DNA from 3 places in the Mesorhizobium sp. M1D.F.Ca.ET.043.01.1.1 genome. Region 2 is predicted to be linked to each of the others. Evidence: predicted binding sites of a transcription regulator. Region 2 holds the regulator's gene; each other region holds the start of a gene.

The links. The regulator LexA, encoded in region 2, represses DNA repair genes until DNA is damaged. The targets are predictions, from matches to a motif close to TGTTCNNNNTGTGTTCNG.
Region 1: EJ067_RS28670 (UvrD-helicase domain-containing protein) is a predicted target of LexA. The motif match lies at 8,123-8,140, and genes of this name have one in related genera.
Region 3: EJ067_RS32130 (single-stranded DNA-binding protein) is a predicted target of LexA. The motif match lies at 4,289-4,306, and genes of this name have one in related genera.

The regions. Positions count from the first base shown of each region.
Region 1 covers NZ_CP034444.1:5,992,028-6,001,994, reverse strand. The annotation lists gene EJ067_RS28715 (Dyp-type peroxidase) at 1-173, shown strand, start outside; gene EJ067_RS28710 (hypothetical protein) at 212-709, opposite strand; gene EJ067_RS28705 (FAD-linked oxidase C-terminal domain-containing protein) at 713-2,131, opposite strand; gene EJ067_RS28700 (thioesterase family protein) at 2,296-2,781, shown strand; gene EJ067_RS28695 (hypothetical protein) at 2,928-3,143, shown strand; gene EJ067_RS28690 (Lrp/AsnC family transcriptional regulator) at 3,129-3,605, opposite strand; gene EJ067_RS28685 (EamA family transporter) at 3,694-4,611, shown strand; gene EJ067_RS28680 (dienelactone hydrolase family protein) at 4,621-5,508, opposite strand; gene EJ067_RS34760 (hypothetical protein) at 5,507-5,659, shown strand; gene EJ067_RS28675 (glucose/quinate/shikimate family membrane-bound PQQ-dependent dehydrogenase) at 5,690-8,008, opposite strand; gene EJ067_RS28670 (UvrD-helicase domain-containing protein) at 8,191-9,967, shown strand, end outside.
Region 2 covers NZ_CP034444.1:6,779,584-6,789,550, reverse strand. The annotation lists gene EJ067_RS32745 (L,D-transpeptidase) at 1-381, opposite strand, end outside; gene secG (preprotein translocase subunit SecG) at 594-1,070, opposite strand; gene tpiA (triose-phosphate isomerase) at 1,240-2,007, opposite strand; gene EJ067_RS32730 (SurA N-terminal domain-containing protein) at 2,152-4,044, shown strand; gene trpD (anthranilate phosphoribosyltransferase) at 4,041-5,051, shown strand; gene trpC (indole-3-glycerol phosphate synthase TrpC) at 5,056-5,907, shown strand; gene moaC (cyclic pyranopterin monophosphate synthase MoaC) at 5,974-6,468, shown strand; gene glp (gephyrin-like molybdotransferase Glp) at 6,470-7,675, shown strand; gene lexA (transcriptional repressor LexA) at 7,792-8,526, shown strand; gene EJ067_RS32700 (ComEC/Rec2 family competence protein) at 8,510-9,967, opposite strand, start outside.
Region 3 covers NZ_CP034444.1:6,672,629-6,682,595, reverse strand. The annotation lists gene EJ067_RS32160 (AraC family transcriptional regulator) at 1-816, opposite strand, end outside; gene EJ067_RS32155 (hypothetical protein) at 901-1,431, shown strand; gene EJ067_RS32150 (VOC family protein) at 1,464-1,841, shown strand; gene EJ067_RS32145 (MarC family protein) at 2,037-2,666, shown strand; gene EJ067_RS32140 (OsmC family protein) at 2,787-3,212, opposite strand; gene EJ067_RS32135 (DUF2306 domain-containing protein) at 3,237-3,635, opposite strand; gene EJ067_RS32130 (single-stranded DNA-binding protein) at 3,670-4,188, opposite strand; gene EJ067_RS32125 (cupin domain-containing protein) at 4,446-4,763, shown strand; gene EJ067_RS32120 (metalloregulator ArsR/SmtB family transcription factor) at 4,808-5,122, shown strand; gene EJ067_RS32115 (SRPBCC domain-containing protein) at 5,119-5,595, shown strand; gene EJ067_RS32110 (ATP-dependent Clp protease proteolytic subunit) at 5,623-6,228, shown strand; gene EJ067_RS32105 (hypothetical protein) at 6,365-6,589, shown strand; gene uvrA (excinuclease ABC subunit UvrA) at 7,362-9,967, shown strand, end outside.

The sequences.
Region 1 (9,967 bases), 790 kb from region 2:
GCTATACCCGCTATCTGTGGGTGATCGAAAAGATGCTGCAGCGCATGTATGTCGGCGAACCGCCGGGCGCCTACGACAGGCTGCTCGACTTCTCGACGCCGCACACCGGCACGACCTTCTTCGCGCCCACCCGACCCATGCTGCAGAAGCTTGCCGACGGCGCGCAGGATTGAACGGCTTCGCTCGTACGCAAGCCTCCGTCCGAGGTGCACTAATTCCCTATCGCTTGTACCAGTGCGGCCAAGACCGCTCCTTGGCGCACGCTTACCGAAAAATCCCTGGCGATGAATTCGACCGTTGAATCATGAAATGTCAGTATGAAATGCCGATAGCCTGAAAACAGCTCGGGAAAGTGGGACGGATGAACCCGGTTCGCTTTCTCGAAGGATTCTACCCACGAGGAATTTCGAACTTCGAATGCGGAATAGGGCCGTAGGCCTAGTCCATACAGCCGATGCCCGGCGATGGCTTCATCGTTGGGCGGACCAAATTGAACAGCGAGATATGGCTCCGCCGCCAGGATCGCGACGGACTGATCACCAGTCGCGGGCGAAACGGAACGCGCATTGCTGCCGTCAAATGCCGGGTCCGGGACGTTAACAAGATAGGCGATCAAAAGCCGCTCTTCATCCGCGAAAACGCGTGGCAACGGAGCGCCGGCCGATGATGGCGGTAGGTCAACCGGCGCCAGGCTTTCGGTTGTGGACATGACTTAGTGACCTATACCCGGCAAGATCTTGCCCGGGTTCATGATGTTCAGCGGATCGAGCGCCTGCTTGATCGTGCGCATGACGTCGACGCCGTGGCCGAGCTCGTGGCGCAGGAAGCCGACCTTCCCTTGGCCGATGCCGTGCTCGCCGGTGCAGGTTCCCTCCATGGCGATCGCCCGCATGTTGAGCCTGGCGACGAATTTCTCGGCGAGCGCGATCTCTTGCGGGTTGTCGACATCCATCAGCACCAGCACGTGGAAATTGCCGTCGCCGGCATGGCCGACGATCGGCGCAATCAGGCCCATCTCGGCGATATCGGCCTCGGTTTCGGTGACGCATTCGGCGAGCCGCGAGATCGGCACGCAGACATCGGTCGAAAGCCCCTTGGCGCCGGGGCGCAGCGTCAGCGACGACCAGTAGGCGTCGTGCCGTGCCTTCCACAGCTTCGTCCGTTCCTCGGCGACGCTGGTCCACAGGAACGGTCCCCCGCCCTGTTCCTCGGCGATCATGCCGAAGGTTTCGGCCTGTTCGGCGACGCCGGCATCGCTGCCGTGGAATTCGACGAACAGGCACGGGCTCTCCGGATAGTCGAGCTTGGAATAGTTCTTCATCGCCCGCATCTGCAACGCATTGACCAGCTCGATGCGCGCCACCGGGATGCCCATCTGGATGGTCGCGATCACCGTGTTGCAGGCGGCCTCCAGGCTGGGGAACGGGCAGACGCCGCCCGAGATCGCCTGCGGAATGCCCTGGAGTCTCAGCGTCAGCGAAGTGATGATGCCGAGCGTGCCTTCCGAACCGACCAGCAGTCGTGTCAGGTCATAGCCGGCCGAGCTTTTCTTCGCCCGCTTGCCGGTCGTCACCGCTTCGCCGTCGGCCATGACCGCCGTCAGCGACAGCACGTTCTCGCGCATGGTGCCATAGCGCACGGCATTGGTGCCGGAGGCGCGTGTCGCCGCCATACCGCCGAGCGAGGCGTTGGCGCCGGGATCGATCGGGAAGAACAGGCCGGTGTCGCGCAGATGCTGGTTGAGGTCCTCACGCGTCACGCCGGGCTCGACCGTGCAGTCGAGATCCTGCGGATTGACCGCAAGGATGCGGTTCATCCGCGAGGTGTCGATCGAGATGCCGCCGCCCGGCGCATTGGTATGGCCCTCGAGCGAGGAGCCGACGCCAAAGGCGATCACCGGCACGCGATGCGCGGCGCAGGCGCGCACGATCTCCTGCACCTCCGGCGTGGTTTCAGCAAAGACCACGCCGTCCGGCGCCTGGGTCGGGATATAGGTGGTGGTATGCGCGTGTTGGCCGCGGATCGCCTCGCCGGTCTGGAAGCGCTCGCCGAAGCGCTGCTTGAGGATGCCGAGCACAGTGGCGATCCCTTCCTCGTTGCGCTCGATGGGATTGAGGTCGCTCAAAGCCATGAATTCCTCCGCGAATGGACCAGCGGCCACTCTTGCCATGCAGCTATGGATGATGCCTAAAGCAATTCCGGGAAAAATGTGAAGCGGTTTTCCGTCCGGAATTGCGCCGGAACAAGAGAACCCCACCAGCCACGCCCTGTCCAGCGACGATCAAGGAAGACCAGATGCCAATTCCCGCACCGATCATTTCCGGCCCGATGGCGATCGAGAAAGATTGGATCGACTATAACGGCCATCTCAACATGGCCTACTACAACGTGCTGTTCGACCGCTGCTCGGACGAAGCCTTCGAATTGATGGGCATGGGGCCGAACTATGCCAAGGAGCGCCGCCTCACCATCTACACGGCGGAAATCCATGTCTGCTACGTGCAAGAGCTTCACCTCGATCATAAAGTGAACGTCTCGTTCCAGCTCATCGACCATGACGAGAAGCGGCTGAGGGCCTATCAGGAAATCCGCCACGTCGACGGCTGGCTGGCCGCCACATCCGAATCGCTCTCGCTGCATGTCGATATGGCCGGTCCGAAGGTCGCCCCCTTCCCGGCCGATGTGATGGCAAAGGTTGAAGCCATGCGCGCCATCCACGCCGCGCTGCCGATGCCGGAGCGTGCCGGCCGTTCGATCGGCATCAAACGCAAGGGCGCTTGAAGCACCCGGACGCCCGCGTTAACCTTACCAAGGTTTTAACGTGAACAACTCACTTGAGTCCGTTGAACGACTCAGTGGCGCGTTCGAAAACCGCCGCACCGGGTTTACGCGCGGGCGGCAGGCGGAATGCGGTGCGAGGACAGTGCATGAAAACCGACATCAAGATCGAAGTGGAGCGGTTGGCGGCCGATCCACGCATCACCGACTATGATTTCTGGCGATCGCTGAAGAACGTCAACAACGAGATTTTTCACATCGCCAACAACAACGAGCCCATTCCCTTCGACATGATCCGCTGGCGCGCGATTCTCAAGCAGGCGCGCATTAAGCGCGGTCACACCGAGCCCTCAGCGCTCCCTTAGACCGCGAAGCGGCGAGCGCGGCTCTACCGGCGACGACTGGATGATGGCGGTGTTGGTCATCGCATAGGGAATGATCCTGTCGATCACCCGCTCCAGTTCGATGACCGAGCCGACATGCGCCAGCGCGATGAAGCAGTCCTCGCCGGTCACCCGGTCGCATTGCGCGATTTCCGGCAACTCGCGGATGACATCGGTTACGACGGCGAGTTGCCCGGGCACCGGCCGGATCCGCAGCCAAGCCGAAAGCTTCATGCCGAGCGCCGCCGGATTGATCCTCACCGTATAGGCCTCGATCACACCGTTTTCCTGCAACTTGCGGATGCGCTCGGCAACGCTCGGCGCGGAGAGCCCGACGGCACGCGCCAGCTCAGCCGTGCTGGTACGCGCATCCTTTTCCAGCAACCGCAGGATTTTCAGGTCCGCCGCATCCAGCGCCGGATTTTCGTTTCGAAGGCGTTTCAAGAGAATTCTCTTTCTTCAGAAAGTAAACGGCCATCAAAGCCATTTATCGATCATATGAACTATAAAGTTCGCCTGCGATAATGATCAAATGAATTCCAAAGCGCTAGTTCGCACGACAAACCGGACCGCTGGCGACGCCGACGCCGCGCGCCCTGCCCTCGCCGGGCTGGCCAATGCGCTGCCGCCGCATGTCTGGTTCTGCGTCAGCGCGATCTTCCACTATCTTGGGCCGGCCTTCGCCGTGCTTTTGTTCGCCCAGGTCGGCGTGCTCGGCATGGCTTGGCTGCGCATCGCCACGGCCGCGCTCGTCTTCGCGCCGCTTACCAGGCCATGGACGGTCTTCGCGCGCGCCGACCGCTCGGCCCGCCTGCTTCTGTTGGCCCTCGGCGCCTGCCTGGCGGTGATGAACTGCGCCTTCTATCTGGCCCTCGACCGGCTGCCGATCTCGCTGGTCGCTGCGATCGAATTCGTCGGCACCATCGGCGTCGCGCTCGTCGGCCTCAGGAGCCGGCGCAATGTCGCGGCGCTCGCCGTCGCCGTCGCCGGCACCTTGCTGCTGATCGACATCAAATGGTCCAGCGATCCGATCGGCCTGTTCTGGGCCTTTCTCAACGGCGCGCTGTTCGTCGGCTACATCGTGCTGGGCCACCGCATGGCCCAGACCGGAATAGGCATTGCCGGCCTCGGCACGGCCATGGCGATCGCCTTCCTGGTCGTGTTGCCCATCGGCTTCAGCGAGGCGTTGCCGGCCTTTTCGGCCCCGCAACTGCTGATCGCCGCCATCGGCGTCGGCATCTGCTCGTCGGTGATCCCCTATATCTGTGACCAGCTCGCCATGGCGCGGCTGCCCCGCGCGAGCTTCGCCTTGATGCTCTCGCTCCTGCCGCTCACCGCGACGCTGATCGGCGTCGTCATATTGCGGCAGGTTCCGAGCCTCACCGATTGCCTCGGCATCGCGCTGGTCGTGGCGGGCGTCGCCATGCACAAGCCCGCGACCGATGCCTAAGTCGCTCAGTCACACCAGTTTCTCTTTCAGAAACGCGATCGTCCTTCCCCAGGCGAGATCCGCGGCCTTCTTGTCGTAGCGGGCGGCCGAGGTGTCGTTGTTGAAGGCATGGTTGACGCCGTCATAGACATAGACGGTGTACTCGACATGCGCGGCATCGAGCGCCTTCTTGTAGGCATCGATGCCGGCGTCGATGCGCTCGTCCAGCCCGGCATAGTGCAACAGCAGCGCCGCCTTGATCTTCGGCACGTCCTCGGCCTTCGGCTGCATGCCGTAGTAGGCGACGCCGGCGCTGAGGTCCGGCGCATTGACGGCCAGCGTGTTCACCGTGCCGCCGCCCCAGCAGAAGCCGACCGCGCCGACCTTGCCGTTGCCGTCCTTATAGCCCTTGAGATAGGCGACCGTCGCGACACCATCGGCAACGACTTGGGCAGGGTCGAGCTTGGTGAACATGTCGCGCGCCTTGTCCTCGTCGGCGGGCGTGCCGCCGAGCGGCGACAGGAAATCCGGCGCCAGCGCGACAAAGCCTTCCAGCGCCACGCGCCGGGCGACATCGCGGATATGCGGGTTGAGACCCCGGTTCTCATGGATGACGATGACAGTTCCAACCTTGCCGGATCGATCTGCCGGCCTGACCAGGTAGGCCTTCATCTCGCCGCTGCTGCCGGGAAAGGTGATGTCCTCGCCCTTCACGCGCGGTTCGTCCTCGGCGACGATCGCCGCCTTAGCCGAATTCGCCGCCAGTATCGGCGCGATCGCCGCGGCCGCGGCGCCCGATCCGGCGAGCGTGGTCAGTTGCTCCATGAAACGCCGCCGGTCGAGCGTCAGATGCGTGTATTCGTCATAGGCATCGATCATCGCCTGGGTGATGACGGGCTTTGCGAGAGGTTCGGTCATGGCTCTCCTCGACGGCTGTCCGACGCGCAAGATAGGGTTGGAACGCGCGCGGTCCAGTCATCCGCTGGCGAAGGTGCTGGTCCAGAAATACGATGTGATGGCCGCCGGACCCGACCTCACCAATCAGGTGCTCGGGCAGGTGCCTGGCTGAGAAGCCAACTCGGTTTGCGAACGGACGCGGCTATTTCGGCAGCGTGTAGGCCATCACATAATCGCCCGGCTTGGTGCCGACCGAGCCATGGCCGCCGGCGACGATGACCACGAACTGGCGGCCGTCGGCGACCGTGTAGGTCATCGGCGTCGACTGCCCGCCCGCCGGCAGCCTTGCCCGCCAGAGCTGCCTACCTGTGGTGAGGTCGTAGGCGCGCAGATAGTCGTCGACCGCGGCGCCGAGGAAGGCGACCCCGCCGGCCGTGATCATCGGCCCGCCGATGCCCGGCACGCCGACCTTGAACGGCAGCGGCAGCGGCGTCATGTCGTAGACGGTGCCGTTGCGATGCTTGTAGGCGATCTGGCCGGTCCTGAGGTCGACGCCGGCGACATAGCCCCACGGCGGCGCCTGGCAGGGAAGGCCGAGCGGCGACAGGAACGGCCCCATCACCACGGCGTAAGGCGCGCCCTCGTTGCGGTTGAGCCCCTGTTCGCTGCCCTTGGCATTGTCGCCCGGCGGCGGCACGTCCGCGCGCGGGATGAGCTTCGACGTGAAGGCGAGATAAGTCGGCATGCCGAACATCACCTGCCGCACCGGGTCGACCGCGACGCCGCCCCAGTTGAAGACGCCGAAATTGCCGGGATAGATCAGCGAGCCCTGCAGCGAGGGCGGCGTGTAGCGCCCCTCGTAGCGCAATTTCCTGAGCGCGATCCGGCATGCCAGCTGGTCGAACATGGTGATGCCCCACATGTCGGCGCCCGTCAGCGGCTTGGGATTGAACGAAAGCCCCGATTCCGGCTGCGTCGGCGATGTATGGTCGCCCTCGATCGCGCCGCCCGGCGCCGGCATTTCCTTCACCGGGACGATCGGCTCGCCGGTGCGCCGGTCAAGCACATAGAGATCGCCCTGCTTGGTCGGTCCGACCAGCGCCGGCACGACCGCGCCGCTGGCCGAGGTGATGTCGATGAGCGTCGGCTGCGCCGGCACGTCCATGTCCCACAGATCGTGATGCACCAGCTGGCGAACCCAGCGCAACTGCCCGGTGTTGAGGTCGAGCGCGGTGATCGAGGAGGAGAATTTCTCGACATTGGCGCTGCGGCCCATGCCGAGCTGGTCCGGCGTCTGGTTGCCGAGCGGCAGGTAGAGCAGGCCGAGCTTTTCGTCGGCGCTCGCTGTCGACCACATGTTGGGCGAGTTGTGGGTGTAGCTTTGCCCGGCCGGCAGCGGCGTCGTCTGGTCCGGATTCCCGGAATCCCAGTTCCACAGCAACGCGCCTGTGCCGGCATCGTAGGCACGGATGACCCCCGACGGCTCCTCGGTCGAATAATTGTCGTTGACCGCGCCGCCGACGATGATCTTGCCGGCGACGATAAGCGGCGCCGAGGTCGAATAATAATAGCCCGACTTCGGATACGGCATATTGGTCATCAGGTTCAGCGTGCCGCCCTCGGCGAAGGACGGGCACACCTGCCCGTTCGCCGCGTCGAGCGCGATGAGGCGCGCGTCGGACGTCGGCAGATAGACACGGGCGGCGCAGGGCTGCCCAGCCGCGATCTTGGCGTCGGCGTAGTAGGACACGCCGCGGCAGGTCTGGTGCTGGCGGTTGGGGTCGAGCTTGATCTTCGGATCGTAGCGCCATTTTTCCTTGCCGCTCGCGGCATCGATGGCGATGGCGAAATTGTGCGGCGTGCAGATGAACAGCGCATCGCCCACTTTCAGCGGCGTCACCTGGTAGGTCGTCTCGCCGATGTCGTCGGGACCTTTCACATCGCCGGTGCGATAAGTCCAGGCCGGCTGCAGCTTGGCGACGTTTTCCGGCGTGATCTGGCCGAGCGGCGAATAGCGCTGGCCGTGCGGCGTGCGGCCGTAAAAATGCCATTCGCCGGCCGGCATGTCGCCGCCGAGATTGGCAGTCGGCGTTACCTTGTCCGTGCCGAGGCTGCCGCCGATATCCTTGGGGTCGGCGGTCATCGAATAGCCGGCCACCGCGAGCGAGGCGAGCACAGCCAGGATCAGCGGCGCGCGACCGTCGGGGCCGGTAAATCCTCGCCTTGCCCATGGCGTCAGCAGCCACAGCGCGATCAGCACGATGACGCCGCCGCGCGGACCGAGCTGCCACCAGTCGAAGCCGATCTCCCACACAGCCCAGCACAGAGTGGCGATCACGAACGCAGCGTAGAGCCATAGCGATGTCGACCTGCGCCTGACGAGCAGCCAGGCAGTGATCAGGAAGACCAGGCCGGCGATGGCGTAGTACCAGCTGCCGCCCAATGTCCCCAGCCAGATGCCGCCGCCGCCGAGAACCAGACCGATGAGGAAGAGGACGAGGGAGGTGATGGTGACAGCCAAGACGATACTCCTTCGACTGTTGCTCGCCTGAGGCGACTCTCCAGGCAACGGCATGCCGTCCCTGCCCTGCCGGCAGCTTTTCCTCACCGGCCGCGCCTGTCAAGCGAACCGGGGCGGTGCAAAAATGGAACAAAACGTAGACACTTCTGGCCTTTCGCTACCGAATCACTACATTCGGGGCGATGTCCGGCTTTTCCGAAGACATGCCCTTCTTTGACGAACCGAATGCGCGGCCCGCGGCCCCGTCCGGTATTGCCGCGCGCGCCATGGCTGCCCGCAGCGCCCAAAACAGTGCGCCCGACTATCTGAAAGGCCTCAATCCCGAGCAGCGGCTTGCTGTCGAAACAACGGAAGGCCCGGTTCTGGTGCTGGCCGGCGCCGGCACTGGCAAGACGCGGGTCCTGACCACGCGCATCGCCCACATCCTTGCCACCGGCAGGGCTTTCCCGTCGCAGATTCTCGCCGTCACCTTCACCAACAAAGCCGCGCGCGAGATGAAGCAGCGTATCGGCATCCTGATCGGCGAAGGCAATGTCGAGGGCATGCCGTGGCTCGGCACCTTCCACTCGATTGGCGTCAAGCTCTTGCGCCGCCATGCCGAGCTTGCCGGACTGAAATCCGATTTCACCATCCTCGACACCGACGACGTGGTGCGGCTGATCAAGCAGATCATCCAGGCCGAAGGGCTGGACGACAAGCGCTGGCCGGCCAAGCAGTTCGCGCAGATGATCGACAACTGGAAGAACAAGGGCCTCGGTCCGGACGAGATTGCGGAAGGCGACGCGCGCAGCTTCGGCAACGGCAAGGGCCGTCAGCTCTACAAGGCCTATCAGGAACGGCTGCAGACGCTGAATTCCTGCGACTTCGGCGATCTGCTCTATCACCCGATCCGCATCTTCCGCGCCTATCCGGACGTGCTGAAGGAATATCACCGCAAATTCAAATACATCCTGGTCGACGAGTACCAGGACACCAACACCGCGCAATACATGTGGCTTCGCTTGCTGGCGCAGCGGCCCAGCAGTCCGAGGAGTGGTTCCCCGCAAATCCCTAGCGCGTCCAAATCTGCGCCTTTCGACAGAACCGAGGCAGGCCAATACAGATCCCCAGCGCCCGAAGAGGATCCACCAGAGCACAACCGTGATTGGGATGTTTCGGCCGAAGGCCGCAAGCCCGACCGGGCGTCCGAGCCGTTGCGAGGCCCCCGCGGAGGGCCCGCGCCGGCAGGCGCGGAACAGCCCGTGAGCGTGAATATCTGCTGCGTCGGCGACGACGACCAGTCGATTTACGGCTGGCGCGGCGCCGAGGTCGACAACATCCTGCGCTTCGACAAGGATTTTCCGGGTGCCACCATCATCCGGCTGGAGCGCAACTACCGCTCCACCGCGCACATCCTGGGCGCGGCCTCGCATCTGATCGCCTACAATGAAGGCCGTTTCGGCAAGACGCTGTTCACCGACCGCGACGACCCTGACGACGACAAGGTGCATGTCCATGCCGCCTGGGATTCCGAGGAAGAGGCGCGCGCCATCGGCGAGACCATCGAGGCCTACCAGCGCCCCGACAGGCAAGGCAATCGGCACAACCTCAACGACATGGCGATTCTCGTCCGCGCGTCCTTCCAGATGCGCGCCTTCGAAGACCGTTTCATCACGCTCGGCTTGAACTATCGCGTCATCGGCGGCCCGCGTTTCTACGAGCGGCTGGAGATCCGCGACGCGCTGGCCTTCTTCCGCGTCGTTGCCAACAGCGGCGACGACCTCGCCTTCGAGCGCATCGTCAACGTGCCGAAGCGCGGGCTTGGCGAAGCGACCATCCGCCAGATCCACGACACGGCGCGCGCCATGCGTATCCCGATGCTGGAGGCCGCCGCGACGCTGGCCGAAAGCGACGAGCTGAAACCGAAGCCGCGCGCAGCACTCCGCGAGGTCGCCGCCAACTTCGAACGCTGGCAGAAGG
Region 2 (9,967 bases):
GAGCGGCCTGGCATCGGCCACTTCCGCTGACGCAGCTGACCCCTTCTTGACTAGCCATTCCTGGCGGGCCGCGTCGGCCTTGGCCTTGGCCGCCTCGCGCATCGCCAGCTTGCGGGCTTCGAGCGCCTTTTCCTTGGCCGCATCCCTGTCGGCGGCGATCTTGGCCTCGAGCTTCTTGATCTCCGCGAGGTCGTCCGAGGTCGGGTTTTTCTTCTTCTTGAGAAGCCTCAGCTGTGATGCGTCGCTCTTGGCGGCGACGGGAATTGCGTCGGTCTTCTCTACCGACGGCGAAGTGGCCAGGTTTGCCGGCGAGGCAAAGGCCGGGGATCCCATGCCGAATACGGCACAGAATCCCAAAAGGATGAAGCTGCGAAGCTGCATGGCGAAGATCCGATTTTCTATGCGAGTTGCCCACGGCGTCGCCCGGCGCCCCCCAAGGACGCCGAAAAGTGCCGCGCGCAATCTATAATCGATTTGCCAGCGCGCCCTCAAGCTGAGTGACGCGCTACGCTTGGTTGAATCTTCGTGATGAAGCGGCATTTGCCGCGACTGTGTTCAAAGAACAACAGGTCGCGGCGGCGATGCTTGCCTGGCTACTGGTTCGGAACCTGCGGAGTGACCGGCAAGGTAACGCCGTTCGTGGCCGGCGGCGTGGTCGGATTCGCGGGCGCCGGCGTGGTGGGAACGGTGGGCGGAGCCGTGGTGGTGCCGCCATTCGACAGCGGCGTCGTGGTCGTCGTGCCGCCCGACGGCGCTGCCGGCTGCGAGCTGCCCACCGGGCCATTGGCGCCCGGCAGCTGGTTGAGCACGCCCTTGCTGGGGACCCGATCGAGAATGTCGGTCGGCTTCTCGCCGTAGCGGGCGAGGATGGATAGCGCGAGCGAGGTAACGAAGAAAGCCGCCGCCAGGATCGCGGTGGCGCGGGTCAGCGCGTTGGCGGCGCCCCGCGCCGTCATGAAACCGGAACCGCCGCCGATGCCGAGACCGCCGCCTTCGGAACGCTGCAGCAGCACCACGCCGACAAGGGCGAGTACGACCATGAGGTGAACGACGATCAGTACGGTTTCCATAATTTATCCTGGCGAGGCCGTGCGCGGCCGCGCATACGGCCGGTGATTTGGAGGCGGCTCCTTACAATGCTTTGGTGGCATTTCCAAGCCCGTGGCCGGGAATATGGGGAGCAATGCGGCCATTGCAACGATTTCAGCCTGCCTCTGCCGCGTGGGAAGGCCTCTGCGGCTACGCCATGTTCATATAGGCTTCCGCAATGGCGAGGAAGTCGGCGGCCTTCAGGCTTGCGCCGCCGACCAGCGCGCCGTCGACATTCTCGACGCCAAGCAGTTCCGCCGCATTGGATGGCTTGACCGAACCGCCGTAGAGAATGCGCATCCTGGCCGCGGCATCGCCGAGCAGCGCGATGAGCTTGCCGCGAATATGCGCATGCGCGTCCGCAACATCGGCGGCGGTCGGCGTCAGGCCGGTGCCGATCGCCCAGACGGGCTCGTAGGCGATGATGGTGTTGGCGGCGGTGGCGCTTGGAGGCACGGAACCGTCGAGTTGGCGCGACAGGACATCGAGCGTCGCGCCGGCTTCGCGTTCGGCGCGTGTCTCGCCGATGCAGATGATCGCCACCAGCCCTGCCCGCCAGGCCGCCGACGCCTTGGCGTGGACTATCGCGTCGTCGTCGCCGCACTGCTCGCGGCGCTCGGAATGGCCGACGATGACATGGCTGGCGCCGGCATCCTTCAGCATCTCGGCCGAAATCTCACCCGTATGGGCGCCGCTCTCCTTGGGATGGCAATCCTCGCCGCCGGCGCGAACCGGCGTGCGCGAAAGGATCTCGGCGGCCTGATGAAGCAGGGTCGCCGGCACGCAGACCAATGCCTCGGTCTCCGCATCGAGCCCGCTCATGAAGCCGTTGCCGATCATCCTCAGCTCGTTGAGCGAGGCGCTGGTGCCGTTCATTTTCCAGTTGCCGGCAACGAGCGGACGGATTCCAAGGGTCATGGGGTCGGTTTCTCCAGGCGACATAAGGCAGCGCCCTCACTACCAAAATCAAGCCACAAAGCAATCGACAGTGGACCGGAAGGACGCTATTGCGCTTGTTTCAGACTCGGCGCATGCGAAAATGCGCAAAAATCGGAAGTAAGCATGCTTGGTTTATTGAGAAGCGCGGCGGGCACCTGGGTCGCGAAGGCGTTGCTATCCTTGCTGGTGGTGAGCTTTGCCGTCTGGGGTATTTCCGGGCGTCTGTCGGGAACCTTGGCCGGCCATCATTCCGTAATTACCGCTGGCGGCACGACGGTGTCGATCAACGAGTACCGCCTGGCATACGATCGCCAGATCAATCTGCTGTCGCAGCAATACGGCCAGCGCATCACGCGGGAGCAGGCGAAGCTGCTCGGCATCGACAACCAGGTTCTGGCGCAACTCGTTTCTGGTGCCGTGCTCGACGAGCAGGCCCGTAAGCTCGGGCTTGGGCTTTCCAAGGACCGGCTGGCCGAGTTGACGCACGAGGATCCGGCCTTCAAAGGCCCGAGCGGCCAGTTTGACCGCAGGACCTTCGAATATCTGCTTCGCCAGGTCGGCATGCGCCCGGAGGACTATCTCAAGAATCGCTCGCAGGTGGCCGTGCGCCAGCAGATCGTCGAGGCGATTTCCGACGGCCTCAAGGCGCCGCAGACCTTCCTGAAGGCGGTCGCGCTCTATCGCGGCGAGGATCGCACGATCGACTATCTCGTCCTGCCGAAGACGCTGGTGCAGCCGATCGAGGCGCCGGCCGACAGTGCGCTGAAAACCTATTTCGAGGCCAACAAGAAGAATTACGCCGCGCCCGAGTACCGCAAGTTCTCCTATGTCCGGCTCGAGCCGCAGGACATCATGGACCCGACGGCGGTGACCGACAGCCAGGTCGCCGACGACTACAACAAGAACAAGGCGCGCTACACCACGCCCGAAATGCGCACCATCGAACAGCTGGTGTTCAAGACGCCGGACGCGGCCAAGGCGGCATATGACTCCCTGAAGACCGGCGCCACCTTCGACAAGATCGTCACCGCCGAGGGCAAGACACAGGCCGACACGCTGCTCGGCACGCTGGCCAAGGACAAGATCGCCGACAAGGCGGTCGCCGACGCAGCCTTCTCGCTCAACGCCAACGAGGTGAGCCCGGTGGTCCAGGGCGCCTTCGGCCCGGTGCTGCTGCGCGTCACCGAGATCAAGCCGCAGGTGGTGAAGTCGCTCTCCGAAGTGTCCGACCAGATCCGCAAGGACATGGCGCTCGGCGAGGCGAGCCGCATCTTGCTCGACGTCCACGACAGCTACGAGGACACCCGCGCTTCGGGCGCCTCGCTTGCCCAGGCGGCGGAAAAGCTGAAGCTCAAGGTCGTCACCGTCGACGCCATCGACCGCACCGGCCAGCGGCCGGACGACACGGTCGTCAACGACCTGCCGCAATCGGCCGACCTCATCAAGGCGGTCTTCGAGGCCGAGCCGAACACGGAGAATGAAGGCCTGACGACCGCCGACAACGGCTTCGTGTTCTACGAAGTCCAATCGATCACGGCAGCGCGCGACCGCACGCTGGACGAAGTCCGCCAGAAGGTGGCGGCCGACTGGACCGCCGCCGAGACCGACAAGCGGCTCGACGCGAAGGCCGGGGAGCTGGAAAAGCGCCTCAAGGCCGGCACGGCGCTCGATGTGATCGCAGGCGAGCTGAAGCTCGAGAAGCAGACCAAGCGCGGCCTGAAGCGCGAAGCCGACGATGCCGATTTCGGCAAGGAAGGTGCCGCGGCCATGTTCGGCGTCGGCGAAGGCGGCACGGGCCTGATCCCCTCGCCCACCGGCGACGGCCAGATCCTGTTCAAGGTCGCCGAAGTCTTTGAACCGGCCGGCGCCGATGGCAGCTCCGTCCCGGACGATGCGCAGAAATCCTTCAGCGCCGGCATATCCGACGACCTGCTCGACCAGCTGGTGGCGCAGCTGCAGTCGCAGTATGACGTTCGCATCGATCCGGCCGCCGTATCGCAAGCACAGACACGATGAGCGCTCTCAAGACACACATAGCCAAGGTCGCCACTGGCACCGCGCTCTCCTTCGAGGAAGCGCGCGAGGCTTTCGACATCATCATGTCGGGCGATGCGACGCCGGGCCAGATCGGCGGTTTCCTGATGGCGCTGCGCGTGCGCGGCGAGGCCGTGAGCGAGATTTCAGGCGCGGTCGCCACCATGCGCGCCAAGATGCTGCGCGTCGAAGCTCCGCATGGCGCCATCGACATCGTCGGCACCGGCGGCGACAACTCGCACTCGGTCAACATCTCGACCGCCTCGGCCTTCGTCATCGCGGCGGCGGGCGTTCCGGTCGCCAAGCACGGCAATCGCGGCCTGTCCTCGCTGACCGGCTCCGCCGACGTGCTGATGGCGCTCGGCGTCAAGATCGACATTCCGCCGGAGACGATCGGCCGCTGCATCCACGAGGCCGGAGTCGGCTTCATGTTCGCGCCGGCGCATCATCCGGCGATGAAGCATGTCGGACCGATCCGCGGCGAGCTCGGCACCCGCACGATCTTCAACCTGCTTGGACCGCTGTCCAACCCGGCCGGCGTCAGCCGCCAGATGGTCGGCGTCTTCCTGCCGGAATGGATCATGCCGGTGGCCGAGACACTGAAAGCACTCGGGGCCGATCACGCCTGGGTCGTGCATGGCGACGGTTATGACGAGATCACCACCACCGGCGAAACGCAGGTGGCTGAGCTTGCCGGCGGTGAAATCCACAGCTTCACGCTCACCCCGGAAGCGGTGGGGCTGAAGCGCCACAGCAAGGAAGAGCTGCGCGGCGGCGATGCGGCCTACAATGCCAAGGCATTGCGCGATATGCTGCGCGGCGATGCCGGCGCCTATCGCGACACCGTGCTGATGAACGCCGGCGCCGGGCTGGTGGTGGCCGGCAAGGCGACGACGCTCGCCGACGGCATTGGGGCCGCCGCGCAAGCCATCGACAGCGGCCGGGCGCTTGCGGTGCTCGACAAGCTCATCGAGATTTCGAACGGTTAGAACCTTGTCCGACATCCTGCGCAAGATCGAAGCCTACAAGCGCGAAGAGATCGCCGCGGCGAAGCTCAGCGCGCCGCTTGCCGAGGTCAAGGCGAAGGCGAAGGATGCAGAACCGCCGCGCGGCTTCCTTGCGGCCCTCGAGGCCAGGCGGAAGGCCGGCGGCTTCGCGCTGATCGCCGAGATCAAGAAGGCCAGCCCCTCCAAGGGTTTGATCCGCGCCGACTTCGATCCGCCGGCGCTCGCCAGGGCCTACCAGCAAGGCGGAGCGGCCTGCCTCTCGGTGCTGACCGACGCCCCGTCCTTCCAGGGCGCGCCGGGCTTTCTGACAGCCGCGCGCGCCGCCGTCGGCCTGCCCGCCCTGCGCAAGGATTTCCTCTTCGACCCGTACCAGGTCCACGAGGCGCGGGCCTGGGGCGCGGACGCGATCCTCATCATCATGGCAAGCGTCGACGACGCTCTGGCCGGCGAGCTCGAGGCAACGGCCTTCGAGCTCGGCATGGACGCGCTGGTCGAGGTGCATGACGAGAAGGAGATGGAGCGCGCGCTCATGCTCTCGTCACGGCTGATCGGCATCAACAACCGCGATTTGCGGACCTTCGAGACCAGCCTCGACGTTTCGGAGCGGCTTGCCGCCATGGTGCCGGCCGACCGGCTACTGGTCAGCGAAAGCGGCATCTTCACCCATCAGGACTGCCGCCGGCTGGAGAAGAGCAAGATCGGCACCTTCCTCGTTGGCGAGAGCCTGATGCGGCAGGCCGACGTGGCCGCCGCGACCGCGCTTCTGCTGACGGGCAAGGCTCCGGCCGATGCATCGGCCCGAAAATCGACTCCGATTTTCGGAGAGCACGATGCATAGATTCAAAGTGTTAGAGCGTGCTTTGTGCGTCCAAGTGGACGCACGTCGTTCTAAGGCCGTTTGAGGATGCCTGCGCTTACCCATCTCGGCGCCAAGGGCGAAGCCAACATGGTCGATGTCGGCGACAAGGCCGAGACGACGCGCACGGCAATCGCCGAAGGTTTTGTTTCCATGCGGGCGGAAACGCTGGAGATGATCCTGGCCGGCGACGCCAAGAAGGGCGACGTGCTTGGCACGGCGCGCATCGCCGGCATCATGGCCGCCAAGAAGACGCATGAGCTTGTTCCGCTCTGCCATCCGCTGCTTCTCACCAAGGTTGCGGTCGATATCGAGCCCGACCCGGCGCTGCCCGGCCTGAGGGTCACCGCGCTTGCTCGCGTCACCGGCAAGACCGGGGTGGAGATGGAGGCGCTGACCGCGGCGTCGGTCGCCTGCCTCACCATCTATGACATGGCCAAGGCGGCGGACCGCGCCATGGTGATTTCCGGCATCAGGCTGGTCGAGAAGACCGGCGGCAAGTCGGGCGACTACAAAGCCGCCAAACATGGAGCAGGTTCTTAAGATGGCGCTGGTTCCGGTCGCCGAAGCGCTCGAGCGCCTGTTGGATGGCGCAACCGCGCTGCCTGGCGAAAGCGTTCCGCTGGCTGACGCCGCCGGCCGCGTTCTGGCCGAACCCATGGTGGCGCTGCGCACCCAGCCGCCCTTCAACGCTTCGGCCATGGACGGCTATGCCGCCCGCGCCGCGGACGTGGCTTCGGCTCCGGCGCGCCTCTCGGTGATCGGCATGGCGCCCGCAGGACGCGGCTTTGCCGGCTCCGTCGGCAATGGCGAAGCGGTGCGCATCTTCACCGGCGCGCCGCTCCCCGAAGGCGCCGACACCGTGGTCATCCAGGAGAATGTCCGCGACCTCGGCCGCGGCCGGATCGAGGTGACCGAGCCGACGGCGGAAGCACGCAACGTCCGTCGCCGCGGGCTCGATTTTGGCCAGGGCGACCTGCTCCTCGAAAAAGGCCGCCAGCTCGATCCTGCGGCGCTCTCGCTGGCGGCGTCGGCCAACCATCCGAGCCTCACCGTGGTGCGGCAGCCGCTGGTGGCCATCATCGCCACGGGCGACGAATTGCTGCCGCCCGGCAGCGCGCTCGGCCCGGACCAGATCATCTCGTCCAATGCCTATGGCGTCGCAGCCGCGGCCCAGTCGGTCGGGGCGCGCGCGCTCGACCTCGGCATCGCCGCCGACCGGCAGGACGCAATCGCGGCTCTGGTTAGGAAAGCGGTCTCAGCCGGCGCCGATATCATCGTCACCCTCGGCGGCGCCTCGGTCGGCGACCACGACCTCATCCACGACGTGCTGACCGGCGAAGGCATGCAGCTCGATTTCTGGAAGATCGCCATGCGCCCCGGCAAACCGTTGATGTTTGGCCGCCTAGGCAACATCCGCTGCATCGGCCTGCCCGGCAATCCGGTGGCGAGCCTTGTCTGCTCGCAATTGTTCCTGAAGCCGCTTCTGGCGCGGCTGGGTGGCCGCAACTACCGACAGGACATCCGCGCCGCCCGGTTGGCCGCCGCGATGCGCGCCAACGATCTCAGGCAGGACTATGTGCGCGCCGTCGTGCGCGAGGAGGCCGGACGGCTGGTCGCGACACCGTTCGGCATCCAGGATTCCTCGATGCTGAGGACGCTCGCCGACGCCAACGGCCTGATCGTGCGCGAGCCCTTCGCCCCGGCGGCGGAAGCCGGCGCCGAATGCAGCGTTCTGATGTTACGCTGAACAAAACGTCAACACATTCACTAAACTTTAAACGGTTGCGGAACACAACTGGAACAGATAGTGTTTGTTCTGGGTTTGTTTTTCTGATTCTGGTTTCAGAACCCATGGGGGCCGCCATGCTGACGCGCAAACAACATGAACTCCTGATGTTCATCCATGAACGGCTCAAGGAAAGCGGCATTCCGCCGTCTTTCGACGAGATGAAGGAAGCGCTCGACCTTGCCTCGAAGTCGGGCATCCATCGCCTGATCACGGCGCTGGAAGAGCGCGGTTTCATTCGCCGGCTGCCGAACCGGGCGCGTGCCCTGGAAGTCCTGAGGCTGCCCGATTCGATCGCGCCCGGCCTCAATGCGGCGAAGAAATTCTCGCCAAGCGTCATCCAGGGCGGCCAAGGCAATCTCGGCCGGCAGATCAAGCCTGCGGCGCCCTCGCGCACGCCTACGCCCAGCAATGATGACGACGTCGTTTCGGCCGTATCCATTCCGGTCATGGGTCGCATCGCCGCCGGTGTGCCGATCGATGCCATCCAGCATCAGACGCATTCGATCACAGTGCCGCCGGACATGATCGCGGGCGGCGAGCATTATGCCCTGGAAGTCAAAGGCGACTCGATGATCGAGGCCGGTATCTTCGACGGCGATACGGTCATCATCCGCAACGCCAACACGGCAAGCCCGGGTGAAATCGTGGTGGCCCTCGTCGACGACGAGGAAGCGACGCTGAAGCGCTTCCGCCGCAAGGGTGCCTCGATCGCGCTCGAGGCCGCCAATCCCGCCTATGAGACCCGCATCTTCGGGCCGGACAGGGTCAAGGTGCAGGGCAAGCTAGTCGGACTCATTCGCCGCTACTGAGCGGCTGTGGCTTTGCCTCTGGCTTTTCGGGCCGCTTGTAAGGCGCCAGGCCCCTCGCCTCGCGCGAGTAGCTCCGCTGTTCGTGCCAGGGGCGATAGGGCTTCTCGACGGCGTATTGAATGACAGGTTGCGCCGTCGCCGATTGCGGATCGAAGAAGACGGCAGCGCTTCCATGGCGAGCAAGTTGGCGTTTGGTGACGACAAGAATGCGTGGATCGCGGCAAGGATTGTAGGCCGTGGCGTCGTTGATGACAATGAGGTCGGCATAGCCGCAGGCCGGCCTGGCGCTGTTGCGATTTTCCGCCAACGCGACGATCGCGCCGGACGGATGCCGGCCGATGCAGAGATCGCCGGTGCAATAGAATGGCGATCCCGGCGGCAGGTCGACGGGATCTGCGATATCCAGCGCGCCTTTGGCGAATGTCTCCGGCGGCACGATTTCCTCGGCTTTCAGCGCGCGCTTCCAGTTGTCGATGGTGAACTCGTTGGAGCGTTCGCGGTTGATAGCGAGCTCGCCGCCGCCGATCGGCATTGCCACCAGATGCGCGTCCTCCGAGATCAACACATCCGGCGTGCGGACATGCGGAATGGTGAGCAGAGCAGCAAGCGCGAACGGCACGGCTGCCAATCTGAGCCAGGTGGTGGCCATGGTCGCGATGACCAGCGCGATCGTCGCCAGCAGCACCGATTGGATCGAGATCAATCCCACGGCATCGACGGGCGAGCGCTCGGAAATCCATACCGAAATGGCAATCGTCGCAGTCAGGCCCTTGCCCATCACGTAGAGGAACGGACCGTCGAAACCGAACGGCATCGCCAACGCGCTCAGCACGGCGAACGGCATGACGATCAGCGAAACGATCGGCATCACCGCCAGATTGGCGAGCAGACTGAGCGGCGAGACGCGCTGGAAGTGCCAGATCGCAAACAGTAGTGTCGCGCTGCCCGCGATGAGCGAGGTTACGGCGGCGCCACCCACGCCAATCGCCAGTTTTCGCGACAAGAACCCGAGGAAGGAGCGCTTTGCCGGCGGCACGGTCGCTTTGCCGGCGCGATAGTCGGCAAAGCCGGCATAGGCGCCGACCAGGGCGGCGGTGGCCGCGAAGGACATCTGGAAGCTCGGACCGACCACTTCGTGCGGCGAGACAAGGATGACGGCGATGGCCGAGATCGCCAAATTGCGCATCGTCAGCGCCGCGCGGTCGAAGAGCACGGCGACCAGCATCACGGCGAGCATGATGAAGCTCCGCTCGGCCGCCACCACGATGCCGGAGATGACGAGGTAAGCGGCGATCGAGGCAAGCGCGATCGCCGCGGCGTATTTCTTCACCGGCCGGCGCGACGAGAAATCCGGAAACAGCGCAAAGGCGCCGCGCAGCAGGAACATGATCGTGCCGGCGACCAGCGCCATGTGCAGGCCGGAGATTGAGATGATGTGATA
Region 3 (9,967 bases), 110 kb from region 2:
CCGTTTGGCGCGATAGATGCCGGGCGCCTCTCCCATCTCGCGCTTGAACCGGCGGTTGAAGGTCGACAGGTCGTTGAAGCCGGCATCGAAAGCGATTGTCGAGATCGCCTCGTCCGACGTGCGCAGCCGCACCGCGGCGTGGTGCAGCCTGGTCCTCAACAGGAATTGGTAGGGCGTCATGCCGACGACCTGCCGGAACGTGCGCAGGAAATGATATGGGCTGGTCGCCGTGCCGTCGGCGAGTTCGCTGAGCGACAGCGGCCGCTCGGCATTGAGCTCTATCAGGCGCACCGCCTCGGCAACGCGTTTCTGGTCGCGCCGGCTGGGTGTCCGGGCAATCTCGGACGAATCCGCCGCAGCCGCGACCACCGCGCCGGCGATGCGCAGTCCAAATTCCTCGAACGCCTCGCTGTCGGCTGTTTCCCGCGCTGCCTCCGCTTGCGCCAGCAATGGCGCCAGGGCCGCCAAGGGCGGCAGCCGTGGACCGGCGAAGCCAAGCCGCTTCGCGCCCGGTACATCCGCGACCAGGCGCTCCATATAGGGGGAAGAAAAATGGAAGGAGAGGCAGCGGTCGCCGGTGCCGTGCTCGTGCCCGCACTCATAGCAAGTGCCGGGATTGCCGAGCAGGATGGCGCCGGGAGCAAGCATCGCTGAGCCCTGGCGCGTGCGGTAGCGGAACGTACCGCTGGTCACCGCGGCGACGCAGAAAATACGGTGCTGTTCCTCGAACGGCCTGTCGCCGGCGCCGGCGGTGCAGATTACGTCCGACACCTGCCAGCCAGATCCCGAGGCAAGGTTTTTCGCGGTCGTCGTCATCGCCGAAAGATAGCAATTTTTCCCAAGCGCAGAACCCGCCATGCCCCTATTGCTTGTCCTCTCCTGACAAACGAGGCAGCAACCATGACCGATCCCTTTGCCGAAGCCTTGCGCAGCGACGGTCCCGATGCGGACCTCGCCGACAAATTGAAACTTTACGGCCGCTTCATCGGCGCCTGGACGTTCGAGGCCACGCGCACCTTGGAGGACGGCACCAAGCTGACCGGACGTGGCGAGGTGCATTTCGGCTGGGTCCTGGAAGGCAAGGCGGTTCAGGACGTGTGGATCCTGCCCGCACGCGATGCCGGTCCCTCGCCATCGCTCGGGCCATGGACCTTCTACGGCACGACGCTGCGCGTCTACGACCCCGGCGCGGACGCCTGGCACATCTTCTGGAGCGATCCCCGCAACCAGTATTACAGCCGGCAGCTCAGCCGCGCCGAGGGCGACACGATCGTCCAGATCGGCGCCGACGGCAGCGGTTCCTCGGTGCGCTGGAGCTTCTCGCGCATCACCGAAAGTTCGTTCCGCTGGCTGGGCGAACGTTCGCATGATGGCGGCGCGACCTGGCGCACCGAGGTAGAGTTCCTGGCCCGCCGCGCGACTCCAGCCTGATCAACCAACCTGTTGTAACGACGGAGAAAACGATGTTCGACCACATCTCGATCGGCGTTCAAGACAGCGACGCCTCGAAGCGATTCTTCGATGCAGCGCTCAAGCCTCTCGGCTACACCTGCCTCAGCCAATCGCCGGGCTCGCTGGGCTATGGCAAGGAAGCGGCGCGCTACTGGGTCAATGACGCCGGCAAACCCGTGCCGGCGGATAGAGACTCCGGCCTGCATTTTTGCTTCGCGGCGCCCACGCGCGCCAGCGTCGACGCGTTCCATGCGGCGGCGCTGCGCGAAGGCGGCAAGGACAACGGCCAGCCCGGCCTGCGCGCCGCCTATGGCGACAACTACTATGCGGCGTTCGTCATCGACCCTGACGGCTACCGGCTCGAGGCCTATTGCGGCAAAGCGGACTGAGTATTTGCAGCCAAGTGGAATCACTTGGCGTCGCAGAAATGCGGCTAAATAAACAGATAGAGCGGGATGCCGACTTTTCTATTGACCTGCATCCCGCTCTATCCGGCTGAAATCCCCTTCCGGCTGTTCCCACCGCTCCCGCTTTGCTCTACCAATTGAAGAGCTAGGGCGTCGCCCGGCGGGAGGGGACCACCGATGCCGAGCTTCGACAGCCTGTTCAACGCCTTCGTCACCATCCTGGTGACCATCGACCCGCCGGGGTTGGCGCCGCTCTTCCTTGCCGTGACGCGCGGCATGAACCGCGAGGAGCGCCAGCAGGTCTCGGTGCGCGCCTCGGTGATCGGCTTCCTGGTGATGGCGCTGTTCGCCGTCGCCGGCGCCTCGATCCTGTCGGTGTTCGGCATCACGTTGCCGGCCTTCCGCGTCGCCGGCGGCTTCCTGCTCTTCTTCATCGCCTTCGAGATGGTGTTCGAGCGGCGTCAGGACCGCAAGGAGAAGATAGGCGACGTCGCCATCACCAAGGACATGATCCACAACATCGCCGCCTTCCCGCTGGCGATCCCACTGATCGCCGGCCCCGGCGCGATTTCGGCGACCGTGCTGCTGTCGGGACATTTCGAGGGTTTTGGCGCTCAAGCCGCGCTGGTCGGCATCATCGCGATCTGCCTCGTCCTCACCTATCTGGTCTTCGTGCTCGCCGAGCGCATCGACCGCATCCTCGGCCAGACCGGCCGCTCGATCCTGACCCGGCTGCTTGGCGTGATCCTGGCGGCGTTGGCCGTGCAGTTCGTCGCCGATGGCGTCAGGGCGCTTATGGCCGCCTAGAGCAATTCCAGGAAAAGTGTGAGCGGTTTTCCGTCCGGAATTGCGTAAAAACAAGGAGATAGGGCGTTTCGCCGTTTCCGTGAAACGGTGAAACGCACTAGGACGCCTCTTCCTACTGCTCTACTTCACCGCCGTATCGACCACTTCGAAATCATGCGTGACCGTCGCGGTCTTCGCCATCATGGCTGTGGCCGAGCAGTATTTCTCGATCGACAGGTCGATCGCGCGTTTCACCTTGTCGCGCGACAGGGATCGGCCCTTGACGATGAAATGCATGTGGATGCGGGTGAAGACGCGCGGCTCGGTCTCGGCGCGATCGGCGTCGAGCTCGACCACGCAGTCCTCGACCGCCTCGCGGCCTTTTTCCAGGATATGGACGACGTCATAGGCCGAGCAGCCGCCGGTGCCGATCAGCACCAGCTCCATCGGGCTCGGCCCCGGCGTCCGGCCCTCCGGCCCATGCGCCGTGCCCAGCACGACCTTGTGACCGCTGCCGGACTCGCCGACAAAGGTGCGTTCCTCGACCCATTTGACGCGTGCTTTCACGATGATCTTCCTTGCGATACTGCCCTACTGACCGAACACGACGGCGTGCATGATGCGGCCGGGCAGCAGGGTGAAGATGCCGGCGCCGACCAGCGCGAACAGATAGAGCTTTATCATGGCGCTGCGATGCGCGGCCACCTTATGGGTGTGCGCATACCATACCGCCAGCGGCGCGGTGACAATCACCAGGATAGACAGGATATGGATCGGGCTGAACGGCCCGATCAGGCGGATCTGCTGGATCCAGAAGCTCGAGACGGCGATGACCAGCATCAGGGCCGCCCAGACATAGCCCAGCACGCGGTGGCGCGCCGTGCCCTTCGGCAGCGCAAGCTGCGTCCCGCCTATCGCCAATGCGGCGACGGCGGCGAACGCATGCCATAGAATGGGAGGAGGCGCCGTCAGCAATGGTCCTGGCGACATCGCGCCTTTCCCTCAACCGATCGTCTCGAAAGGCTTAGAACGGAATCTCGTCGTCCAGCTCGCGCGACGAACCGCCGCCACCGCCCCTGGAACCGCCACCGCCGCCGCGGCTGAAACCTTCGTTCGGGCCGGACTGGCCGAAATCGGAACCGCGGCTGTTGCCGCCGCCGGCATAGCTGCCGACCTGGCCGCCACCCTCGCCGCGCGCGTCGAGCATCTGCAACTCGCCGCGGAACTTCTGCAGCACGACCTCGGTCGTGTAGCGGTCATTGCCGGTCTGGTCCTGCCATTTGCGTGTCTGCAGCTGGCCTTCGACATAGACCTTCATGCCCTTCTTCAAATACTGCTCGGCCACTTTGGCTAGCTGGTCGTTGAAGATGACGACATTGTGCCACTCGGTCTTTTCCTTGCGCTCGCCGGAATTCTTGTCGCGCCAGCTTTCCGACGTGGCGATGCGGATGTTGACGACCGGATCGCCCGAATTCAGGCGGCGGATTTCAGGGTCCGCTCCGAGGTTGCCGACCAGAATGACCTTGTTGACGCTACCCGCCATCGTACTTCTCCGCGCTCATCCGAAACAAATTTCAAGTCGCTCACCTTACAGCCTGCAGGTCGCCCATGCCTGCAAAGGCTGGCTTTTCCCACAAGGTTTTTGTTCTCTTTTCGTTCTAGTCCGGACCATTGTTTCTGTCAAGGAATGTCAGCAACAGGTAGTATTCCTGCGCAGGAAACAAAGGGGGTATCTCGGTGGACATCGTCAAGCATGAGGATCAGCCGCGCGAAAATTGGCGGACCGGAGTGGAAACCCGCATGCACACAGCCGCCGCCAACGGCGCAGCCGAGCTTTGCATATTCGAGCAGTGGGTGGCGCCCGGCATGGGCGCGCCGACGCATAGGCACTCAGTCGAGGAAGTTCTGACGGTGATTGCCGGTGAAGCCGAAATGTGGATCGACGACCGGCATGCCGTGCTCACTACCGGACAGTCGCTGATCATTCCCGCACAACGCAGGCATGGCTTCCGTAACGTTGGTCCCGGCACGCTTCACATTCATGCCGTGCTTGCATCGCCTGTCTTCGAGGCAACCTTCGACGGAGCCGCGGAGCCGGTGAGACGCTGGACATCATAAAACGAGACTTGCCAAACCAATAAGTGTCGACTTATGCTTTGTGCATGATCGAAGCAGAGATTTTCCGGGCCCTGGCCGATCCGACACGGCGCGCGGTCTATGAACGGCTCGCGGCAAGCGAGATGAGCGTGTCCGAGCTCCGCGCCGGCATGAGCGTATCGCAGCCCGCCGTCTCGCAGCACCTTGCCGTGCTGCGCGGCGCCGGCCTCGTGGTCGAGCGTCGCGCCGGCCGCAATGCCTACTACCGCGCCGACCCGCAAGGCCTCGATCCGCTGCTTGGCTGGATCGAACGCTACCGCGCCTTCTGGCCGGAGCGCATCGAGAGGTTGAAGACGGTTCTGAGGGAAATGGACCAATGACGGCAAAGAAACACCCGGCGGCGGCCGATGCGCCGCTCAGCTTCGAGTGCGAGCTTCCCGATCCACCGGAAAGGGTCTGGCGGGCGCTGACCGAGCCCGAACTGCTCGCGGCCTGGATGATGCCGAACGACATGAAGCCGGAAACCGGCAAGCGCTTCGCCTTTGCCGGACCGGACGCACCGATCGAGTGCGAAGTACTCGAGGCCGAGCCCGGCAAGCTGCTGCGCTATTCCTGGCGCGAGCAGCCAAGTGGCGAAGATGCCGACCATCTGCCGGCATTCGATAGCGTCGTCACCTTCAAGCTTGCGCGCACGGCCTCCGGCGGCACGCATCTCAGCATCGTCCATGACGGCTTCGCGCCGGTCGCGCAGCCTGTCATCGCCGTTTCTGGCGCCGGCTGCGGGCTTTGGCTCGATGCGCGCAAGAACCCGACGGCCGCCAATGCGCCCTGCATGATGCTGCGCGCGGCTTGACCGACGACAACCGAGGAGACCTGGCTCATGAGCGCCCTTGCCAATCTGGTGCCGATGGTGATCGAGCAGTCGAGCCGCGGCGAACGCGCCTTCGACATTTTCTCGCGGCTGCTGCGCGAGCGCATCGTCTTCATCAACGGCGAGATCAATGACGGCGTGTCGGCGCTGGTCTGCGCGCAGCTTTTGTCGCTGGAATCGGACCATCCCGACAAGGAGATATCGATCTACATCAACTCGCCGGGCGGCGTGATGACCAGCGGCTTCGCCATCTACGACACGATGCAATACATCTCCTGCCCGGTGTCGACGGTGTGCATGGGCTTTGCCGCCTCGATGGCTTCTTTCCTGCTGATGGCCGGCTCGCCGGGGCGGCGCATCGCGCTGCCCAACACCAGGATCGTGCTGCATCAGCCGCTCGGCGGCTTCCAGGGCCAGGCCTCCGACATCCAGCGCCATGCCGAGGACATTCTGCGCACCAAGCGCCATATGACGGAGCTCTATGCCAGGCACTGCGGCCGCAGCTACGAAGAGGTCGAGCGCACGCTCGACCGCGACTATTTCATGACCGCCGCGGAGGCCAAGGCCTGGGGCCTCGTCGACCATGTTTACGACACGCGCAAGAAGGTGGCCTGAGGTGAATGGAAGACGCGCGGCAATTTGATTGCCGCCGTGTCTGGCCTCGCTCCCGGCGCGTCTCTATAGTTGGCGAATGACGACGCACCGGCAGTCCAGACATTTGCGCATCGCCCTCGCCGCTCTCGCCGGCGCCATGATCGGCAGCACCGCAGCCTTTGGCGACGACGGTTCGGCGCGGAAGCTTCCAGGCGTCAGCGGCGACTACCGTATCGCCAAGCCCGCGCCGCAGCCCGAGCCTGACGACGCTCTTCCGGCCGGCGGCAACGGCACGTTCAAGATCGGCGATACCGATGTCAGGATTTCCGGCAGCATAACCATCGACATGGCAACGGGCGGCATCAGGCCTCCCAACCGCTGATCGGCGAGCCTAACGGCTGCAAGGTCGAGAAAGAAAATCCTCAGTCCCTCAAAATTCAAGCCCCGCCGCTGCTTCCGCAGGTGGACGGGGCTTTCATGGATCTGAAACCCAACTTTAGCCGGGAGTGGACTGCCGGCGTTCTGTTTCGGATGCTACGCGGCATTCAGCCGACGATCCGACTATGGTCTCTGATTGTACGGATTCGACAAGTCACGGTTTGTCGGACTGGCGCTCGCGCCTGTCCTGGCACTTATGCCTGCCGCGGCTCCATCAACGCGTGGAGCCTCAAGGGACTGTCCGGTGGCGTCATGCTCCGCTCCTGGGTCCGTTGCGACAATGTCGTTCGAAGCGCAAATCGCTATCGCCTACGGCGTCTCGCAGGCCACCTTTGGGTGACGAGGCCATCGAAAGACGGCCGGCTTCGGTTGACGTTTCGAGACTGCTCCCGTGAGTCGCCGGCGTCAACCGTCGAATAGCCGGTTACCGAAAAATGTGATCGTTCGGAGGTTACGTCCAGGTAAGTCGAATGCCTTTCGCCGATCGGCCGGAGCGGCTTTTGCGATCATTGTTTCCACAGCGCTTTGTCAGGAGCGTGTTCGGCCTTTGTTCTTTACGCTTGCCCGTTCGCGCGAAAGACGGTTAAACCCGTACTTGGCAACTTCCGTCGAGATCGTGGCGTCTCTCGACGCGGCGGCGAAACTACCTACATAGGGGATGGCCGGGACAAACCCGCCCAATCCAGAAAATTCCAGACCTGAGGCGGCGACCGGCGATGGCCGACCAAAAATACCTTTCCATTCGCGGAGCCCGCGAACACAATCTCAAGAACGTCGATCTCGACCTGCCGCGCGACAGCCTGATCGTCATGACCGGGCTGTCGGGTTCCGGCAAGTCGTCGCTCGCCTTCGACACCATCTATGCCGAGGGCCAGCGCCGTTACGTCGAAAGCCTGTCGGCCTATGCCCGCCAGTTCCTGGAAATGATGCAGAAGCCGGACGTCGACCAGATCGACGGCCTGTCGCCCGCCATCTCGATCGAGCAGAAGACGACCTCGCGCAACCCGCGTTCGACGGTCGGCACCGTCACCGAGATCTACGACTACATGCGCCTGCTGTTCGCGCGCGTCGGCATTCCCTATTCGCCGGCCACCGGCCTGCCGATCGAGAGCCAGACCGTCAGCCAGATGGTCGACCGGGTGCTGGCGCTTGACGAAGGCACGCGCCTCTATTTGCTGGCGCCGATCGTGCGCGGCCGCAAGGGCGAGTACCGCAAGGAACTGCTGGAACTGCAGAAGAAGGGCTTCCAGCGCGTCAAGGTCGACGGCGTCTTCTACGAGATCGCCGACGTGCCGGCGCTGGACAAGAAGTACAAGCACGACATCGACGTCGTCGTCGACCGCATCGTCGTGCGCGGCGATCTGGCGACGCGGCTTGCGGATTCGATGGAAACCGCGCTGAAGCTCGCCGAGGGCCTTGCCGTGGCCGAGTTTGCCGACAGGCCGCTCGACGCCAGCCAGACGGGCGAGGACTCGGTCAACAAGTCGAAGAACGAGACGCATGAGCGCATCATGTTCTCGGAGAAATTCGCCTGTCCGGTCTCGGGCTTCACCATTCCCGAGATCGAGCCACGGCTGTTCTCCTTCAACAATCCGTTCGGCGCCTGCCCGACCTGCGACGGCCTCGGCAGCCAGCGCGCCATCGACGCCAACCTCGTGGTGCCGGACGAGAACGTCTCGCTGCGCGACGGCGCCATCAGCCCGTGGGCGAAATCGACCTCGCCCTATTACGCGCAGACGCTGGAAGCGCTCGGCAAGGCCTATGGCTTCAAGCTCGGCGACAAGTTCAAGGACCTGAGCGCCGAAGCACAGGAGGCCGTGCTGCACGGCACGGGCGAGCGCGAGATCACCTTCCAGTATGACGACGGCCTGCGCTCCTATAAGACCACCAAGACCTTCGAGGGCGTCATCCCCAATCTCGACCGGCGCTGGAAGGAAACGGAGTCGGCCTGGATGCGCGAGGAGATCGAGCGCTTCATGTCGGCCACCCCTTGCCCCGCCTGCAATGGCTACCGGCTGAAGCCGGAGGCGCTCGCGGTCAAGATCGCCGGCAAGCACATCGGCGAGGTGACCGAGCTTTCGATCCGCAAGGCCGACCAGTGGTTCACCGGCCTGCCGGCTGCGCTCAACGAAAAGCAGAACGAGATCGCGGTCCGCGTGCTGAAGGAAATCCGCGAGCGGTTGCGCTTCCTCAACGATGTCGGCCTCGACTATCTGACCCTGTCGCGCAATTCCGGCACGCTGTCCGGCGGCGAAAGCCAGCGCATCCGCCTCGCCTCGCAGATCGGCTCCGGCCTGACCGGCGTGCTCTATGTGCTCGACGAGCCGTCGATCGGCCTGCACCAGCGCGACAATGCGCGCCTGCTCGACACGCTCAAGCACCTGCGCGACATCGGCAACACGGTGATCGTCGTTGAGCATGACGAGGACGCCATCCTGCATGCCGACTATGTCGTCGACATCGGCCCGGCCGCCGGCATCCACGGCGGTGAGATCATCGCGCAAGGCACGCCTCAGCAGATCATGGCGACGCCCGCTTCGATCACCGGCAAGTACCTGTCGGGCGAGCTCGAAGTGGCGACGCCGGAAGTGCGCCGCGAGGCGAAGAAGAACCGGCGCATCAAGGTCGTCGGCGCGCGCGGCAACAACCTTAAGAATGTCACGGCGGAAATCCCGCTCGGCACCTTCACCTGCGTGACCGGCGTGTCCGGTGGCGGCAAGTCAACCTTCCTGATCGAGACGCTGTTCAAGGCGGCCTCGCGCCGCATCATGGGCTCGCGCGAGCATCCGGCCGAGCACGACCGCATCGAGGGGCTGGAGTTCCTCGACAAGGTCATCGACATCGACCAGTCGCCGATCGGCCGCACGCCGCGGTCCAATCCGGCGACCTATACCGGCGCCTTCACCCCGATCCGCGACTGGTTCGCCGGTCTGCCGGAGGCCAAGGCGCGCGGCTATCAGCCGGGGCGCTTCTCCTTCAACGTCAAGGGCGGCCGCTGCGAGGCCTGCCAGGGCGACGGCGTCATCAAGATCGAGATGCACTTCCTGCCCGACGTCTATGTCACCTGCGACGTCTGCCACGGCAAGCGCTACAACCGCGAGACGCTGGACGTGCTGTTCAAGGGCAAGTCGATCGCCGACGTGCTCGACATGACGGTCGAGGAAGGTGTCGACTTCTTCTCGGCGGTGCCCGGCGTGCGCGACAAGCTGGAAACGCTGAAGCAGGTCGGCTTGGGCTACATCCATATCGGCCAGCAGGCGACGACGCTGTCGGGCGGCGAGGCGCAGCGCATCAAGCTCGCCAAGGAGCTGTCGCGCAAGGC